Regions from separate parts of the Vibrio sp. HM8-C genome, predicted to be linked through region 3. Evidence: predicted binding sites of a transcription regulator. Region 3 holds the regulator's gene; each other region holds the start of a gene.
What was found. The regulator MetJ, encoded in region 3, represses methionine synthesis genes. The targets are predictions, from matches to a motif close to TTAGACNTNTANANGTCTAA.
Positions count from the first base shown of each region.

Region 1: metA (homoserine O-succinyltransferase MetA) is a predicted target of MetJ. The motif match lies at 3,452-3,471, and genes of this name have one in related genera.
Region 2: metK (methionine adenosyltransferase) is a predicted target of MetJ. The motif match lies at 3,199-3,218, and genes of this name have one in related genera.

Region 1 covers NZ_JBMMKS010000006.1:196,823-203,362, forward strand. The annotation lists gene ACOSVQ_RS09665 (HlyD family secretion protein) at 1-602, shown strand, start outside; gene ACOSVQ_RS09670 (ABC transporter permease) at 605-1,798, shown strand; gene ACOSVQ_RS09675 (ABC transporter permease) at 1,785-2,945, shown strand; gene ACOSVQ_RS09680 (ATP-binding protein) at 2,962-3,333, opposite strand; gene metA (homoserine O-succinyltransferase MetA) at 3,495-4,436, shown strand; gene pilW (type IV pilus biogenesis/stability protein PilW) at 4,616-5,326, shown strand; gene ACOSVQ_RS09695 (hypothetical protein) at 5,335-5,556, opposite strand; gene rlmF (23S rRNA (adenine(1618)-N(6))-methyltransferase RlmF) at 5,607-6,540, opposite strand, start outside.
Region 2 covers NZ_JBMMKS010000015.1:24,583-31,122, forward strand. The annotation lists gene epd (erythrose-4-phosphate dehydrogenase) at 1-831, opposite strand, end outside; gene tkt (transketolase) at 982-2,979, opposite strand; gene metK (methionine adenosyltransferase) at 3,296-4,450, shown strand; gene ACOSVQ_RS16135 (DUF2189 domain-containing protein) at 4,694-5,491, shown strand; gene ACOSVQ_RS16140 (SprT family zinc-dependent metalloprotease) at 5,637-6,140, shown strand; gene ACOSVQ_RS16145 (endonuclease) at 6,289-6,540, shown strand, end outside.
Region 3 covers NZ_JBMMKS010000025.1:2,844-9,383, reverse strand. The annotation lists gene priA (primosomal protein N') at 1-379, opposite strand, end outside; gene rpmE (50S ribosomal protein L31) at 627-845, shown strand; gene ACOSVQ_RS19885 (malic enzyme-like NAD(P)-binding protein) at 1,037-2,314, shown strand; gene metJ (met regulon transcriptional regulator MetJ) at 2,423-2,740, opposite strand; gene ACOSVQ_RS19875 (O-succinylhomoserine (thiol)-lyase) at 2,956-4,122, shown strand; gene ACOSVQ_RS19870 (bifunctional aspartate kinase/homoserine dehydrogenase II) at 4,122-6,533, shown strand.

The DNA.
Region 1 (6,540 bases), on a different contig from region 3:
TAGCTGAGAAGACATATTTACGTGTCAATAACTTATATAAAGACGGTGTGGTCGCTGAGCAGAAAAATGATGAAGCGTTAACGCAATGGCAAGCCGCAAAATACACTGAAAGCTCAGCTTTGCAAATGTATAACATGGCGCAAGAAGGGGCGCGTGAAGAAACCAAGCAAGCGGCAGCAGAGAAAGTTCGTATGGCTGAAGGTGCAGTTGCCGAAGTAGAGGCATATGCCGCTGATACTCAGATATCTAGCTGGTTTGACGGTGAAGTTGCACAAGTGCTTATGCAAAGCGGCGAGCTTGCTCCACAAGGTTTCCCTGTTGTAACTGTGGTAGATACGCAAGATTCTTGGGTTGTACTGAATGTTCGTGAAGACTTGCTCAGCCACTTCCCGAAAGATGCACAATTCAATGCATTAGTTCCTGCACTCAACAAAACACTTCAATTCAAAGTGACTCATATTGCAGTCATGGGCGATTTTGCAACTTGGCGTTCTACCGATGCGACACAAGGTTTCGACCTGCGTACTTTTGAAGTAGAAGCTCGCCCAGTTGAGCCTATTGAAGGCTTACGTATGGGAATGAGCGTGGTGGTAGAGCTTTAATGATGAAACACGCTGATGTTTCAACCTCTGCGTCCTCACCTGTTGCCACTTCTCAGTGGCAAATACTTCGTAGAGATCGATGGCTGCTTTCGTGTCTAACGTGGATTCCTATTGCACTGGTTGTAACAATCTGGTGGATTTTCTCGCAAGCGATTGTTCGCGATCTACCGATTGGCGTAGTGGACTTATCTAACAGTCGTTTATCTCGTCAGTTAACGAGAGAATTTGACGCAACCTCCACCCTCTCTGTCATTCGCAGCTATGCAAACGTAGCTGAAGCCAGCGAGGATTTAAAAGCAACCGAGATATACGCTTACGTCGTCATACCAAGTCAGTTTGATAAATCTATTTATCGGGGAGAGCAGCCACAAGTAACAACCTTTTTTAACAGCCAAATGATATTGGTAGGAAGGTTAATCAACTCTGCGGTTGTGCAAGCTCAATCGACTTTTAATGCGCAAATCGAAGTCGTGAAAACCCTCGCCAAAGGTCAGCAAACTACCCTTGGTGCAATGAGTCACGTGGTGCCAATACGCACACAAATAACACCTCTATTTAATAAAAATACCAACTACGCTCAGTTTCTTGTTTCTGCTGTTGTGCCTGCTATTTGGCAAATCGCTATGGTAGTCACCACCATTATGATATTAACGGCCAATCACCGAACATATGGATTAGCGATGTGGGCGAGACCGAACCCTCTATCTCAGTTAGCAGCAACGCTTGCGCCATATTCTGTGGTCTTCGCACTGCAGGGAGCAGGATTTCTTACTTGGTTCTATCAAGGATTAGACTGGCCGATGCACGGTCAGATATCGACGATTCTCGTTGCTCAGTGGTTTACCATCATCGCCTGTATGATTATGGGCTCACTGTTTTTCTTTATTTCACTCGATCCTGCTAGAGCGATGAGTTTTGCCGCAGCCTACACAGCGCCTAGCTTTGCCTTTATGGGCATTACGTTTCCAACCAGCGATATGGGTACATTGGCTCAATTCTGGCGTAGTTTACTACCTGTGAGTCATTACATTGATGTGCAAGTCAGTCAAGCCAGTTACGGTCTTGATGCCTATCATTCACTCGCGTCTTTGTTGCCAATGTTGGGGTATCTTGCTCCACTGGGATTAACTCTGTTACTGCTTAAAAAACACCTAAAAGCAGAAGAGAAAATGAGGTGCAAACATGGGTTGGTTTAACTTATTCAAAGCTGAACTAAAAGCACTTTTCACTAACCCCGTGGTTGTTCTTACTGTCTTTGGCGGCGTGGTATTTTATTCGTTTTTGTACCCGCTTCCGTACAGCCATCAAACTCCGAGAGAACAAACTCTTACTATCGTGAATTTGGATAAGAGCCAGGCTAGCTATCAATTAGAACGTATGGTTGATGCAACTCCACAAGTTAAAGTGGTACAACGAAGTTCCACAATTGAAGATGCGAAGATGGCTTTTTTAAACAAAGAAGTCAGCGGCATTCTGGTCATCCCAGAACATTTCTACAAAGACCTAATGTTGGGTAAAAGCACCACCCTTGCCTATGCAGGTGATGCTTCCTATTTCTTAGTTTACGGAACATTAGTTGAAGGGCTCGCTCAGGCGGGGGGGACATTAGCGGCTAAAACCAAAGTTGCTCGCTTATTGGTTGATGGAGAACCACTATCTCTAGCGTCAAAACATTACTCTCCTACTGGGCAAAACCTCAAGCCAACATTTAATGCTCGTATGGGTTATGTCGATTACGTAGTGCCAGCAGTTTTCGTACTGATACTTCAACAAACGATGTTGATTGCTTCTGGCATGATGGTAGGGACACAAAAGCATGGAAATGGTTACTGGAGCCACCTTTCGAGCATCAAACTCATTGCGTTGCGAAGTGTTGTGCTCATCCCCATTTATTATCTGCTGAGTATGTATTACTTCGGCGCTAGCTTTAACTTACATGCTGTCAATACTCTTGCGCATGCGACAGAGCTACTGACTCTGCTGCTACCGTTTTTGTTATCTTCTTGCTTTATTGGAATATGGCTCGGTGCAGTTACACCAAGACGAGAATTGGTAACCTTAGTCGTATTGTTGAGTTCAATGCCTTTGATTTTTTCTGCCGGTTTTATATGGCCAGTGGAAGCAATACCTCAACCCATCGTTTGGGCATCGAAACTTTTTCCAAGTACACCTGCGATTCAAGGTTTCTTAGCGCTCAATCAGATGGATGCGGAGTGGTATCAGATTGCGCCACAGTGGACTTTACTTTGGGGACAGGTCATTTTCTGGCTACTATTGGCTTGGTGGCAAATGAGAAAAACACAGTATGTGAGAAGTGTTAAAGGTGCTATTGCAGCTAAGTAACGAAGAGACTGGTCGCTTATTCTTGCCAGTCTTTTCTCATCCTTTCTATGACATCTTCGTCTACGCCGTGGATATTCCCATAAGATTCGCGGCAAACAATAATGATTAGCTTAGCTTTGTATTTTCTGGCTAATTTCTTATACACGCTCATCTCCCAATGCTTCACAAAAGTATTTGAAACAACGACGTTTTCCCCCTGCTTCAACCAATAATCCGTTTGATTCTGGCACCACTGATGAGCATCTCCAATGGCTTCTGGGCGATACTGGTACTCTCCATTCGAGTTCACAAAGTACATATCCGCCTCTAAATGCACACCTTTGAGTGTTTTTGCTAAAGTTGATTTACCGGAACCAGGTAAACCACGGATAAGGGTGAGTGTCAGCATTGAGAGCCTTTTTGTGGAATATAAGATGATGAAATAGCCATGGTGAACGCGAATATTAACTTAATTTCGGTCAGCCTGCATTTTGCTATCGACATATGCGAATAGTTAGGCTATAAGTCTAGATGTATAGACGTCCAAAATATTAGCTAAGGGAGAAAGCTGTGCCTATTAGGATCCCCGATCAACTACCTGCAAGTGATGTACTGCGAAATGAGAACATCTTCGTGATGCCAGAGTCTCGTGCGTCAACGCAGGAAATCCGCCCACTTAAAGTTTTGATCTTGAATCTGATGCCGAAAAAGATTGAGACTGAAACTCAATTTCTACGTCTACTCTCCAATTCTCCTCTTCAATTGGATATTGAGCTGCTGCGCATTGACGATCGTCCAAGCAAAAATACGCCTGAAGAACACCTTAATGCCTTCTACCGTCAATTCGACAAAATTAAGGACCGTAACTTCGATGGCTTGATCATCACAGGTGCACCATTAGGTCTGGTTCAGTTTGAAGATGTAGCATATTGGGATCACTTACAAACCATTATGACTTGGGCAAAACATCACGTAACGTCAACACTTTATGTCTGTTGGGCTGCACAAGCGGGTTTGAAGTTGTTGTACAACCTGCCTAAAAGAACGCGTAAAGAAAAACTATCGGGCGTGTACCATCACGATATCCATCAACCGTTCCACCCTATTCTGCGTGGATTCGATGATACGTTTTTGGCTCCGCACTCTCGTTATGCTGATTTCGATGCGGATTATTTGGGTGAGCATACCGATCTAGACATCCTTGCGACTTCTGACGTAGCTGGGGTGTACTTGGCATCAACCAAAGACAAACGTAATGTATTTGTCACTGGTCATCCTGAATACGATGCCAATACTCTTCACAATGAGTACGTACGTGATTTAGGGGAAGGAATGGAACCTATGATTCCAGTGAATTACTACCCAAATGACAATCCAGATAATCAGCCGAGAGCAAGCTGGCGTAGTCACGGTCACCTACTCTTTGCCAACTGGCTCAACTACTGTGTTTACCAACAAACTCCGTTTGATTTGGAACACTTCAGCGAAGACAAATTTACTAAAGACGATTAGTAATAATAGAGCCTAGAGCAAGATGTTAAGCCCACCAATTACTGATGGGCTTTTTTATTCACCAATTTGAGTATGAAATTAACGGTGAATATGCAAAATCTGTCGCATAAAATTTAGCCACAACTTCGATAATCAACTGATTTCATTATCATACTTTCAAAAATCCAGGGAGTAAGTGAATGAAATACGTACTCATCGTTTTGTTATCGTTTTCTTTATTAGGCTGCATGACGTTTGAACAAGAAGAGAGCCACCAACTAGATAGTGACCCTATCGAAAAAGCCGAATCTAGGATCACGCTAGGCTTAGGCTATTTGGAGAATGGGAACATGTCTAAAGCAAGAGAGAATCTCGAAAAAGCGTTAGAACATGCTCCGGAATATTACCGCGCAATGCTTGCTATAGCTCACTATTACGACGTTGTGGGGGAAACAGAAAAAGCTCATGAAGCCTATGAAGATGCATTAAGTGAACACGACGATAACGGTCAAGTGCTTAATAACTACGGTGCATTTCTCTGTAAAATTGGCGAATATCACCAAGCCGACAAGTATTTCAATCAGGCCGTCGAACAACCGTATTATTACTTGGTTGCAGAAAGCTATGAAAACGCGGGACTATGCGCCATAAAATACGGCAATTTGAGCAAAGCGAAAAAGTACTTCAGCCGAGCCATCGATCACGACCCACAGCGTTTTCGCTCGATATTACAATTATCGAAACTAGAAATAGATTCAGGTGATTTTTCTAAAGCGCGAGTAAGACTAATGCAGTTTCATCAAACACACGGCTATCAGAAAGCATCATTGCAATTACTAGCAAATTTAGAACGACGAGCAGGCAACTCGAGATTAGAACAGAAGTATTTGGCACTACTGAAACAGCAGTAATGCTGTCACTACTTTGCATTATTAGGGCGGCTGCTATTGCCGCCTTTTCTATCGCGATAATGAACTCGACGTAGACGTCGCACCTTCTTAACTCGCTTTATCTTGAGATATTCGCGATAAACAATGCGAATAAAGAGAACCAATCCAACAATCAGTAACAATGAGAACACACTTAGGAATGGCTTACATATCCAATCGGGTTGGCAAGGTTGAAAGAACACAATGTCCATGCTTACCTCCTCAGTTTCTCATTCAGTAGGTCAATCCCACTACGGTTAGATTAGCACTTACTTTGTAACCACAGCTTGCGCTGCTCAACATTTTGAAAAGTCCAAGCAATAAAACGACTTATCTTTTGTCCTTGCTGCATCTCTACTACTTTTATCGACTCCACGCCCACTTTCTGAAGTTGTTTTTTCATCCAGCGTACGTTTTCACTTTTCGATATCAAAGTAGTAAACCAAAGAACCTGCTCCGCAAATTGTTGACTTTCAAACGCCATGTTTTTAATAAATTCAGCTTCACCACCTGAGCACCAAAGCTCCGCCTTTTGCCCACCGAAATTAAGCGTCGTACTTTCACCTTGCTTTGAGTTCATCGGCTGGCTAACTAATCCTTTTTTCTTCTTATTGGCTTGAAGATTTTTTAACTTGCGCTGCGTTCCCTGCTCCGCTTCTGCTAATGAAGCATGAAAAGGCGGATTACACGTAGTCACATCGTATTTTTCATTCGGCTGGATTATGCCAGCGAATATCGATTTGCTATCTCCCTGCAAACGACACTCAATGCGCCCGCGCAAATTGTCATTGTATTGGGCAATATTGTTCGCTTGCTTTACCGATACTGGATCGACATCACTGCCGACATAGTTCCATCCATACTCTGCCACACCAATAATTGGATAAATACAGTTAGCGCCTACACCAATATCTAAAGCGCGAACTCGGCTTTGTTTGAGTAATTTGTTCTCTGATTGCAGAAGATCCGCAACACGGTGAATGTAGTCGGCACGCCCCGGAATGGGTGGACACAAGTAACCTTTTGGAATATCCCAGAACGTGACACCGTAATGAAGAGCTAACAGAGCCTTATTCAATAGTTTCACTGCGATTGGATCTGAGAAAGCAATACTCCAATCACCTTTAGGATTCTTAATCAGATGCGGTTTTAACTCAGGTAGCACTTTACACAGCGCCATAAAATCGTAGTTACCT
Region 2 (6,540 bases), on a different contig from region 3:
CTGTAATGTACACTGAGATGCCTCTATCATGGTTTGATTTACGTCATTAACTTTCACATTTGCGTTAATAGTGACACTCAAATCCATCGCCGTCACATTTACAGTCGGAACTCGTACCGAAATCGCTTCAAATTTGTTAGAAAATTTCGGAAATATCCTTTCTATCCCTTTATGTAATTTTGTATCAACGGGAATGATCGATTGGCTAGCGGATCGGGTACGACGTAAATCGCTATGATAAGCATCGATGACTTGCTGATCATTCATCGACGAGTGAATAGTAGTGATAGTGCCTGACTCAATACCAAAAGCCTCATCCAACACTTTAATGATTGGAACGATACAGTTCGTAGTACAGGATCCATTGGAAACAATATGATGCTGCGCGGTCAACGTTTCATGGTTCACACCGTAAATAATGGTGTTATCAAGATCGGCAGAGCCTGGGTGAGAAAACAGAACTTTCTTCGCACCAGCTGCAATATGTTGCTCCCCATCTGCTTTAGAGCCGTATACACCGGTACAATCTAAAACGATATCGACTTCGAGATCACGCCAAGGTAATAAATGAATGTCAGAAGAGTGAAGAATTCGAACACTATCAAACTCACCATTTTCATGATGGACATAGAGATGTTCTTGATCGTGAGAAATTTTCTTTCCAAAACGACCATGACTGGTGTCGTACTGTAATAAGTGCGCCATAGCCTCAGGCTGAGCTAATTCATTTACAGCAACCACTTTTATCTGCTGAGCTTTGCCACTTTCGTAAACAGCGCGCAAAACATTACGCCCTATTCGCCCGAATCCATTAATTGCGACTCTTAACATCCGTACTATCAACCGACTAAAAATTCGTGGCACAGATAGTAACCGATGACAGCTTAAAGCGCACCCTGAACAGAGGTGATCCAACCATTTATTTCACATCAAAAAAAACCCCGCACTGTGGCGGGGAGGTCTGTTCTTTATCGTATTTGATTAAACAAGTAGCTCGTTTGCTTTCTCAACTACGTTTTCAACTGTGAAGCCAAACATCTTGAACAGTTGATCTGCAGGTGCAGATTCACCGAATGTCGTCATACCGATGATTTTGCCGTTTAGGCCAACGTACTTGTACCAGTAATCCGCGATACCCGCTTCGATAGCGATACGCGCTGTTACGTCTGCTGGCAGAACTGCACTGCGGTAAGCTGCGTCTTGTTTATCAAATGCATCGGTTGATGGCATTGAAACAACACGTACTTGTTTACCTTCAGCAGTAAGTTGCTCAGCCGCTTTCACAGCCAAATCAACTTCAGAGCCTGTTGCAATCAGGATTAGCTCAGGTTTACCTGTACAATCTTTCAGGATGTAACCACCCTTAGCGATGTCAGCTACTTGCTCTGCGGAGCGTGGTTGCTGTGCCAGGTTTTGACGAGAGAAGATAAGCGCTGTTGGCGCGTCTTTACGCTCGATAGCCAGTTTCCAAGCCACTGCTGATTCAACTTGGTCACATGGACGCCATGTGCTCATGTTTGGAGTCAGACGTAGAGAAGCGGTTTGCTCAACCGGTTGGTGAGTTGGGCCATCTTCGCCAAGACCGATAGAGTCGTGCGTGTACACTTGGATGTTTTGCACTTTCATCAGTGCCGCCATACGCAGTGCGTTACGTGCGTATTCCATGAACATCAGGAAGGTTGCGCCGTAAGGAACGAAACCACCGTGTAGCGCGATACCGTTCATGATAGCCGTCATACCGAATTCACGAACACCGTAATGGATGTAGTTGCCTGATGCATCTTCTGGCGTGATTGACTTAGAGCCAGACCACATGGTTAGGTTTGAAGGTGCAAGGTCAGCCGAGCCGCCCATGAACTCAGGGAGCATTTTACCAAACGCTTCGAGTGCGTTTTGTGATGCTTTACGTGATGCAATGTTCGCTGGGTTTGCTTGAAGCTCAGCGATAACCGCGTTTGCTTTTTCTTCCCACTCAGCTGGAAGTTCGCCGTTCACACGACGTTTGAATTCTGCTGCTAGCTCTGGGTATGCCGCTGCGTACGCTGCGAATTTTTGATCCCATGCTGCTTCTTTCGCTGCGCCAGCTTCTTTTGCATCCCACTGCGCGTAAATATCTGCTGGGATTTCAAACGGTGCGTATTCCCAACCTAGGAATTCACGTGCTGCTTTGATTTCATCAGCGCCTAGTGGAGCACCGTGACAGTCGTGTGAGCCAGCTTTGTTTGGCGAACCAAAACCGATGATGGTTTTAGTACAGATTAGAGTTGGACGACCTGTTTCTGCTTTCGCTGCTTCAATCGCTGCGTTGATTGCGTCAGCATCGTGACCATCAACCGCAGGGATAACATGCCAGCCGTACGCTTCGAAACGTTTTGGTGTATCGTCAGCAAACCAACCTTCTACGTGACCATCGATAGAGATACCGTTGTCATCCCAGAATGCAATCAGTTTGCCCAGACCTAGTGTACCCGCAAGAGAACACGCCTCGTGCGAGATACCTTCCATCATACAGCCGTCGCCCATGAACGCGTATGTGAAGTGGTCAACGATGTCGTGGCCTTCTTTGTTGAACTGAGCAGCAAGCGCTTTCTCAGCCAACGCCATACCCACAGCGTTAGTGATACCTTGACCTAGTGGACCAGTCGTCGTTTCAACACCTGGCGCATAACCGTATTCTGGGTGACCTGGAGTTTTTGAGTGAAGCTGACGGAAGTTCTTTAAATCTTCCATTGAAAGCTCGTAACCAGAAAGGTGAAGCAGTGAGTAAATCAGCATCGAGCCATGACCGTTAGACAGAATGAAACGGTCGCGGTCAGCCCAGTTAGGGTTTTGAGGGTTATGGTTTAGGTGTGAACGCCAAAGTACTTCAGCGATATCCGCCATACCCATAGGTGCACCCGGGTGGCCAGAGTTAGCTTTTTGAACACCGTCCATACTCAGAGCACGGATTGCATTAGCCAATTGTTTGCGAGACGCCATGTCAGCTCCTGATTGATTTAAGCGAAGTAAAATAATCCCATCTATACTATGCGGTATTGTTACAAAGCACCTAAACCACTGCAATCGTTTACTTAGTTGTTCAAGTAATTTTTGTCGGTTACACACAGATGAACTTGCTTGTAAAGACAGTATGTAAGCAAACGTTTGGTTATATCTAAAAGTGAAAAAGAGCTTGTAATTTAAGCATAGAGAACTAAAATAGCCGTCTAGATGTAGAAACGCCTACATAATGAACTTTTTTCAAAGTAGTGAAAATAGTTTTTCCCTACTTTTTGACTACTTATATGGAGCTACCATGGCTAAACACCTGTTTACTTCTGAGTCGGTATCAGAAGGCCATCCAGATAAAATCGCAGACCAAATCTCAGATGCGGTTCTAGATGCTATTTTGGAACAAGACCCTAAAGCACGTGTTGCTTGTGAAACTTACGTAAAAACCGGCATGGTTATGGTTGGTGGTGAGATCACAACTTCAGCATGGGTTGATATTGAAGAACTAACTCGTGAGACTGTTCGTGAAATCGGTTATGTCCATTCAGATATGGGCTTCGATGCTAACTCATGTGCAGTTCTAAACACCATTGGTAAGCAGTCTCCAGACATCAACCAAGGTGTTGATAAAGCAGATCCTAAAGAGCAAGGCGCTGGTGACCAAGGTATCATGTTCGGTTACGCAACAAACGAAACTGACGTACTGATGCCAGCACCGATCACTTACTCTCACCTTCTAGTACAAAAGCAAGCTGAAGTTCGTAAGAACGGCACGCTTCCTTGGTTACGCCCTGATGCAAAATCTCAGGTAACGTTCCAATACGAACAAGGTAAGATCGTTGGTATCGATGCAGTTGTTCTTTCAACTCAACACTGTGATTCAATCTCTACTCCAGATCTGCGTGAAGCAGTAATGGAAGAGATCATCAAACCAGTGCTTCCAGCAGAATGGTTGAGCAAAGAAACTAAGTTCTTCATCAACCCAACTGGTCGTTTCGTAATCGGTGGCCCAATGGGTGACTGTGGTCTGACTGGTCGTAAAATCATCGTAGATACTTACGGCGGCGCAGCTCGTCACGGAGGTGGTGCATTCTCTGGTAAAGATCCATCAAAAGTTGACCGTTCAGCAGCATACGCAGCTCGTTACGTTGCAAAGAACATCGTAGCAGCAGGCATGGCTGATCGTTGTGAAATCCAACTTTCATACGCAATCGGTGTTGCTGATCCAACATCTATCATGGTTGAAACGTTCGGTACCGAGAAAGTATCTCACGACATCATCATCGAAGCCGTTCGTCAGTTCTTCGACCTACGTCCATACGGTCTGCAAGAGATGTTGAACCTACTTCAGCCTATCTACAAGAAAACAGCAGCTTACGGTCACTTCGGTCGTGAAGAATTCCCTTGGGAAGCAACTGACAAAGTTGAATTACTACGCGATTTCGCAAACCTTAAGTAATTCAAAACAAGTAGTTCAAAACGCTTTACTGACAAGCCCTCGCCATCTGGCGGGGGCTTTTGTTTTTGTGCACTTTCAAAATCTCGCCTGATTAAAATTCCACCAGCACATTTGTAATTTTCAGCCTTATCAACAATAGTTAACAAAGTAACAGTTAATAAAATGTTACAAAACTAACGAGTATTTTGTGCTCGAACAAAACCGAACTTTCTTATTCACTGCCATATTGTTTTGGGAGGATTTATGCCTCGTACAGTAGACCCTTCTGACTTCAAGCAAAAAGACAAAGAAGTCAGCCATCAAGAATATGCTCGCACGCTGCCTTGCAACAAAGTGGAAGTTTCTGCACCCTTACACTGGCTTGCTCTTGGTTTGCACGATTTTATTCGACTACCTTTAATCAGCGCATTTTATGGGCTTTGCTTTATGGCTGCTGCTGTTGGTATCGTTCTGCTCATTCAATGGCAAGGCACTCATCTTGTCGTCATGCCAGCTCTAGTGGTTTATATGTTAATAGGTCCCTTCCTAGCGCTCGGACTCTACGATGCATCTTGGCAAAGAGAAAGAGGCAGAGACTCAGGCTTAATGCACTCCATGAAAGCCATTACTCGAAATAGCACTTCACAATGGATGTTTGCCGTTGTTCTAGCTGTAGCAATGATATTTTGGATGAGAATTGCAGCGCTGTTACACGCACTTTATCCATCGGTTCAAGGCGCTCCGTTGACCGACTTTCTCCCCTTCTTAGTCATCGGCTCACTGATTGGTTTCATCATAGCGTGCGTTATTTTCAGCATCTCCGCGTTCTCTATTCCATTGATGATGGAGAGACGTGTTGATGTGATGACGGCTATATTCAGTAGCTTTAATGCAGTGAAATCGAATATCCCAGCGATGATTGTTTGGGCTGCAATCATCTGTGGAGGCATTTTAATCGGCTTCGCAACTTACGGGATTGGAATGTTGTTTACCATGCCAATACTCGGATATGCCACATGGCATGGTTACCAAGCAACGATTAAGAAAAAACATCAACCATAGGGTCTCCTCCTTCTCTTTATCGCTATTTGTATTTTCTTAATAAGGCTCAGAACACAACTCAGTGATAAAAAGAGGTTTGATGTTATAATTTCCCCGCTAATACCGAACTAGATATGTATTAGTGGGGAATTTTTTGGAGCCAGCTTTGACCGATTTTCAACTGCAGTACCAAGCATTATCACAAGTGAAGAAGTGCATAGATACTGCCTCTCAATATTTCAAACGCCAATTTGAACTACCAGAAATCAGCTATCGACTCAGAGGTAAGGCGGCAGGTAAAGCTTATCTGCAACTGTGGGAAATTCGCTTAAACCCCGTTTTATTCAAAGAAAACCAGCAAGCTTTTCTCAATGAAGTGATTCCCCACGAAATCGCCCACCTCATTACCTATGCCATTTACGGTCGTGTAAAACCACATGGTATCGAATGGCAAGCCGTGATGAATCGAGTATTCAATTTGCCAGCGGAAACCACACATAAAATGTCGGTTGAATCCGTACAAGGAAAAACATTCGCTTATCAGTGCGCTTGTAATCAGTATCCACTCTCCGTGCGCCGTCATAACAAAGTACTGCGTAAGCAAGCGACCTACCGTTGCCAGCAGTGCAAACAAACTCTGACTTACACTGGAATTCAACTGACTGGGTAACCATCACCCTAGCAGACAAATCACCTTCGCAAACAAAATAACTGTGAGTGACGTTAATATTTCCTTAGAAATTAACGTTGTATTTATCAACTAGCTTTCAAATTAGAGAATGTTAGACTGTAAAAAACAATAAAATACAGTCCAACATATGTTTAATTTTCGCTTTCTGCTTAGCTGTAGCTTGATCTTAGCTACCTTCCCTTCTCTGGCTGATTTTCCTAGTTCGTTTTCTCAAGCCAAAAACGAAGCAATGAAAATCTATAAAGATCACCCAAAGTCTTTTTACTGTGGCTGTGATATTTCATGGCAAGGCAAGAAAGGCATTCCAGACTTAGAAGGCTGCGGATATCAAGTTCGCAAACAACAAATCCGAGCTAGCCGCATAGAATGGGAGCATGTT
Region 3 (6,540 bases):
TACGACCACTGGGTGTCATTTGCCACTCTTTACAACTGGCAAAGTCTGCAGGTTTACCTTTACGTAGCGCGCTCGGCATAGCGTTAGCAAGGGTATCGCCGAGAGGAAATTGATAGAACTGACTGCACCATTTCAGCAGCGAGTACAGTTTATCCGGCCAAACAGGTTGAGAATCTAAGACTTCTTTGACTGATTTTAACTGTTCAATTGAAAATTCGGATTCTTGCGCAAACTCGGTAACAATTCCCACCAGAGTTTGACGGCCAAATGGCACCGATACCCTTCCGCCAATAATTGGAAAAAGATGGCTAGGAATGAGGTAATCAAACTGTTTGTCTAGTGGCACAGGCAGTGCAACACGAGCTATCGTTGGGCGCATAATGGTTTTTAGAGAGCAAAAATCAAAGAAAATACAGTCTACTGGATGATGCAATGAAATTCGAGCAACTAAAGTGGCGAAAATAACAGCGAAAGCGGTTGATCAGTGACTCAGGATTCATTACTATATCGCGCCTTGATGAGACGCTTGTAAGAACGCTCTTCAAGTGTCACTAATTATTTATTAATTTACGTGTGGTGTCCGGCAAAGATTCGGATGGCGACACGGCCTAATTTGAGGTTATCCCATGAAAGCTGGTATCCACCCAGAATACAAAGCAGTAAACGCGACTTGCTCTTGCGGCAACTCTTTCGTTTTCAACTCTACTCTAGGTAAAGACACAATGCACCTAGACGTATGTGACAAGTGCCACCCATTCTACTCTGGTAAGCAACGTATCGTTGATACTGGTGGTCGTGTTGATCGCTTCAACAAGCGTTTCGGCGCTCTATCTAGCAAGAAGTAATTTTACTTTACGCGAAGATTCAAAAAAGGACGCTACGGCGTCCTTTTTAGTTTCTAACGTTCCGAAACCTCAACATTTCGAACCAAAGAATCTGGTCTTAGGAGCTCTATTTCTCGCGTATCAAAACTATGAAGATCCATTGACATACTCTAGAATGAGTGGCCTTAACAAAAACAATAAGGCTCCACCTAATGTCCAATAATGATCGCCATGAACTCACCGAGGAAGAAGCTTTTCGTCAGCAAGCCCTCGACTACCACGCTCTACCGACTCCAGGAAAAATTGCCGTCGCGCTAACCAAACCAGCCGATTCAGCAAAAGACTTAGCTCTCGCATACAGCCCAGGCGTTGCAGAACCCGTTCGCGAAATCGCACAAAACGTAGAAAACGTTTATAAATACACAGCCAAAGGCAATACCGTTGCGGTAATTTCTAACGGTACAGCCATCCTCGGTTTAGGTAACCTTGGTCCTATGGCATCTAAGCCAGTTATGGAAGGTAAAGCTCTATTATTCAAACGCTTTGCAAATCTAGACTCTATCGACATTCAAGTGAAACATCGCACTATCGATGAGTTCGTTGATACGGTTGCTAACATCGCAGATACCTTTGGTGGTATCAACCTCGAAGACATCAAAGCTCCAGATTGTTTTGAAATTGAACGTCGCTTGATTGAACGTTGTGATGTACCTGTATTCCACGACGACCAACACGGTACCGCAATTGTTACCGCGGCAGGTATGCTGAACGCTATCGAGCTGCAAGGCAAACAGCTTAATGAATGTACTATCGTGTGTTTGGGCGCTGGCGCTGCAGCAGTCGCATGTATGGAGCTGCTAATTAAATGCGGTGCGATGCGTGAAAAAATCTACATGCTTGACCGTAAAGGTGTGATTCATACTCGTCGTGATGATATCAACGAATACAAACAGTTATTTGCTAACAACACAGACAAACGCACACTTGAAGATGTTATCAAAGGTGCAGACCTGTTCTTAGGTGTTTCAGGCCCTAATCTACTCACCGCAGATGAACTGAAGCTGATGGCGGAGAAGCCTGTTGTGTTTGCATGTTCAAACCCAGATCCAGAAATCAAACCGGCTCTTGCACACGCTGTACGTGACGATTTAATCATGGGTACAGGTCGCAGTGATTATCCAAACCAAGTGAATAACGTACTGTGTTTCCCATTTATCTTCCGTGGTGCGCTCGATGTGCGTGCGAAAGTGATTAACGATGAAATGAAACTCGCTGCGGTTGCGGCCATTCGCGAATTAGCGAAAGAACCAGTACCAGAAGAAGTATTGAAAGCCGCAGGTGTTGATTCACTCACGTTCGGTAAAGAATACATCATCCCGAAACCGATGGATCCACGCTTACTACCACGTGTAGCAAAAGCAGTTGCTCAAGCCGCTATTGATTCTGGTGTTGCTCGTATCGAGATGCCAGAAAACTACATGGCGAACTAAATTCAGTTACTGCATTGAACGCAATAGCATCAAAAAAGCCCTGATTCAAATCAGGGCTTTTTACACATATCTGCACAATTGGGCGGAAAAACAGATTAACGACAGCAATTAGTCGTCGTAAGCCTCGAACTCAATGCCCATTTCTGTCATTAGCGCTTTCACTTCTGCTGGAATATCGTCCGGACGGTCTTTACGTAAATCTTCATCCGTAGGTAGTGGCTGACCAGTATAAGCATGTAAGAATGCTTCACATAAAAGCTCACTGTTGGTCGCATGACGCAGGTTGTTGATCTGGCGGCGAGTACGCTCATCTGTGAGTATTTTCAATACCTTAAGTGGAATTGATACGGTGATTTTTTTCACCTGCTCACTTTTTTTTCCATGCTCTGCATAGGGGCTTATATATTCACCGTTCCAGTCTGCCATTGCGCACCTTCATTGTTCGAATTCGAGTAATAATTCCAAAGGCTAGATTTTAGCGGGATTTACTGCCATAAGCAAAGACATATAGACGTCTAGAAGTATTGACGTCTCAAAAAATGAGAAGTAAAGTAAGATGCAATTCCCCAATATAGACGAACACATGTATTCTTACTGTGAATTTGGATGTCTATTTAAGAGTCTCAGGAAAGGAAACACTCATGACCAAACGCAAGCCAGCTACAATCGCAGTTCGTACCGGAATCGAATCAGATACTCAATATCACGCAGTCGTTCCGCCAATTTATTTATCGACTAACTATGGCTTCCCTGCGTTTGGTGAAGTGCCTCAATATGACTATACCCGTTCCGGCAACCCAAACCGTGGCTTATTAGAAAAGGCACTCTACGAATTAGAAAGCGGTGAAGGTGCAGTCGTTACTAACTGCGGTACTTCCGCGCTAAACCTGCTTGCGTCAACATTACTTGGCCCTAACGACTTCATTGTTGCACCACACGATTGCTACGGCGGCACTTACCGTTTGTTCAATACTCGTTCAAACAAAGGCGATTTCAAAGTGCTTTTTGTTGATCAATCTGATGAACAAGCACTTGCAGCGGCATTGTCGAAAAAACCAAAACTCGTGCTGTTAGAAACTCCGTCGAATCCGTTAGTGCGAGTGGTTGATATCGAGAAAATCTGCCAACAAGCAAAAGCCGTCGGCGCTCTAGTTGCTGTAGACAACACATTCTTAACTCCGGTTTACCAAAAGCCGCTAACGCTGGGTGCTGACTTTGTTATCCACTCAACCACCAAGTTCATCAATGGTCACTCAGATGTGATTGGCGGTGTGGTGATCAGTAAAACCAAAGCTCATGCTGAAGAACTAGCTTGGTGGGGTAACTGTATTGGTGCAACGGGCACACCATTTGATAGCTATATGACGCTACGTGGTATCCGTACTCTTGGCGCACGTATGCGTGTGCATGAGGAAAGTTCTCTGCAAATTTTGGATTATTTGAAATCACAGTCACTGATCAAAACCATTTATCACCCTAGCCTGCCTGAGCATCCAGGGCATGAGATTGCGAAGAAACAGCAGCTAGGTTTTGGCTCAATGCTGAGTTTTGAGTTTGCTGGTAGCTACGAGCAACTGAAGTACTTTGTTGGTGAACTAGAGCTTTTCTCTCTTGCAGAATCTCTAGGTGGTGTAGAAAGTTTGATCTGCCATCCGGCGAGCATGACTCACCGAGCGATGGGCGAAGCAGCACTTGCTGAAGCAGGCATTTCTCAACTATTACTGCGCTTGTCAGTTGGCTTGGAAGATGCGTCGGATCTTATCGCTGATTTGGACCAAGCCTTTACCAAAGCTAAGGAGAAGTTTTAATGACTGTTTCACGCCAGCTACATAAATTTGGCGGTAGTAGCTTAGCAGATCCAGAGTGTTATTTGCGTGTCGCGAACATTCTAAAAGAATACTCACAACCTGAAGATTTGGTGGTTGTTTCAGCGGCGGGTAAAACCACCAACCGCTTAATCGCATTTTTGGAAGCATTGAACAAAGACGGCCGTGTTGCCCATGAAACACTGCAATCATTACGTCAGTTCCAATGCAAACTGGTTGAAGACTTACTTGAAGGTGAAGTTGCTGACAATCTGTTAACTCAAGTAAACGGTGAGTTTATTCGCTTAGGTGAGCTAACCGCGCCACTGACCAAAGCACAGCAAGCTGCCGTGCTTGGACATGGTGAAATGTGGTCAGCTCGTTTGTTAGCAGCGCTGCTCAACCAAAGTAATTTGCCAGCGGTTTCACAAGACGCTCGCGAGTTCCTACGTGCAGAAGCAGGCACTCAGCCTGAAGTAGACCGTTCACGCTCTTATCCGCTACTGAAAAAAGTACTCGCTCAGCATGCACATCATCGTATCGTGATTACCGGCTTTATGGCTCAGAATGACCAAGGTGATACCGTTCTACTTGGTCGCAATGGTTCAGACTATTCTGCAACGGTCATCGGTGCGTTAGCTGACGTTGCTCGTGTAACGATTTGGAGTGACGTCGCTGGTGTATATAGCGCAGACCCACGTATCGTAGCGAACGCATGCCTACTGCCTCTTTTACGTTTGGATGAAGCCAACGAGCTGGCTCGCCTTGCTGCACCCGTTCTACATAGCCGTACACTCCAACCTGTTGCTCAAAGTGCGATGGAACTTCAGCTACGATGCAGCCATAAGCCAGAATCAGGCTCAACCAAAATAGAACGTGTTCTCGCATCAGGGCGCGGCGCAAAAATCATTACTTCATTAGATGAAGTACTGCTAATTGAACTTGAATTTGGTCATGGACATGATTTTGCACGTGTCTACGATGAAACCCTTGAGAAGCTCAAACGCGAACAACTTGAGCCTCTCGCATTTGAAGCACAAGCCGACCAACACAAGTTACGTTTGGCTTATACCGCTGAAATTGCATCTGGAGCACTGTCTTTCCTCCAAGACATCGCAACCGCAGCCGACATCAAACTGAAAGAAGGTTATACCTTAGTGGGCGCAGTCGGTGCAGGTGTCACCAAGAACGCTAACCATAGCTACGGCTTCTACCAACAGCTGAAAAATGCTCCGGTTGAGTTTGTTTGCGAAGCGGAATCAGAACTAAGCCTAGTCGCGGTACTACGCCAAACACCAGTTGAGAAATTGGTGGTCGGTGTCCATAACCAAATTTTCCAAGCGCAAAAGCGTGTAGCTCTTGCCCTATGTGGTAAAGGCAACATCGGTTCTAGCTGGTTAAAACTGTTTGCAGAGCAAAAAGAAGAGCTAGAAAAGCGCAGAGGTATGAACTTTGAGTTGGTTGCCGTGGTTGATAGCCAGACATACTGGTTCGATCCAAAAGGCATCGATCCGGAAACCGTACTCAACCGCTACCGTGATGAAGCTATCCCCAATGAAGACAATAGCTGGCTCTACAAGCTTGGCAAGCTGCAAGGCTACGATGATGCTATCGTGCTGGATGTGACGGCGAGTAAGATTCTGGCGAATCAGTATTTGGATATTGCAGAGCAAGGTATGCACCTTATCTCTGCCAATAAAGTTGCTGGTTCTGCATCGAGCGAATACTACAACGAAGTCAAAGATGCGTTTGCAAAGATCAGCCGTCACTGGCTGTATAACGCAACGGTTGGGGCAGGTTTACCTATCAACCACACCGTTCGAGATTTGCGTGAAAGTGGTGATGAAATCACTGCGCTGTCTGGTATTTTTTCAGGCACTCTTTCGTGGTTATTCCAGCAATACGATGGCTCAATTCCGTTCAGTGAGCTGGTGGATTTAGCGTGGCAACAAGGTCTAACCGAACCAGACCCTCGTAACGATTTGGACGGCTCTGATGTTATGCGTAAGCTGGTTATCCTTGCTCGTGAATCTGGTCTGGAAGTAGAACCACAAAGCATACGCGTTGAATCTTTAGTACCTAAAGAGCTACGTGATATTTCGTTGGATGATTTCCTTGATAACAGCAAATTGCTTAATGAGCGATTAGCTGAACGTCTAGCGAAAGCTCAGAAGCAAGATAAAGTGCTTCGCTATGTTGCTCGTCTGGAGAAAAACGGCAAAGCAAGTGTCGGTGTTGAAGCTCTGGAAAAAGATCATCCACTGGCAAACCTATTGCCATGTGACAACATCTTTGCCATAGAAAGTCGCTGGTACAAAGACAATCCTCTGGTCATTCGCGGACCGGGCGCAGGTCGAGAAGTGACCGCTGGCGCAATTCAGTCTGACCTCAACCTGCTTTCAAGCTTCTTATAACCTTATA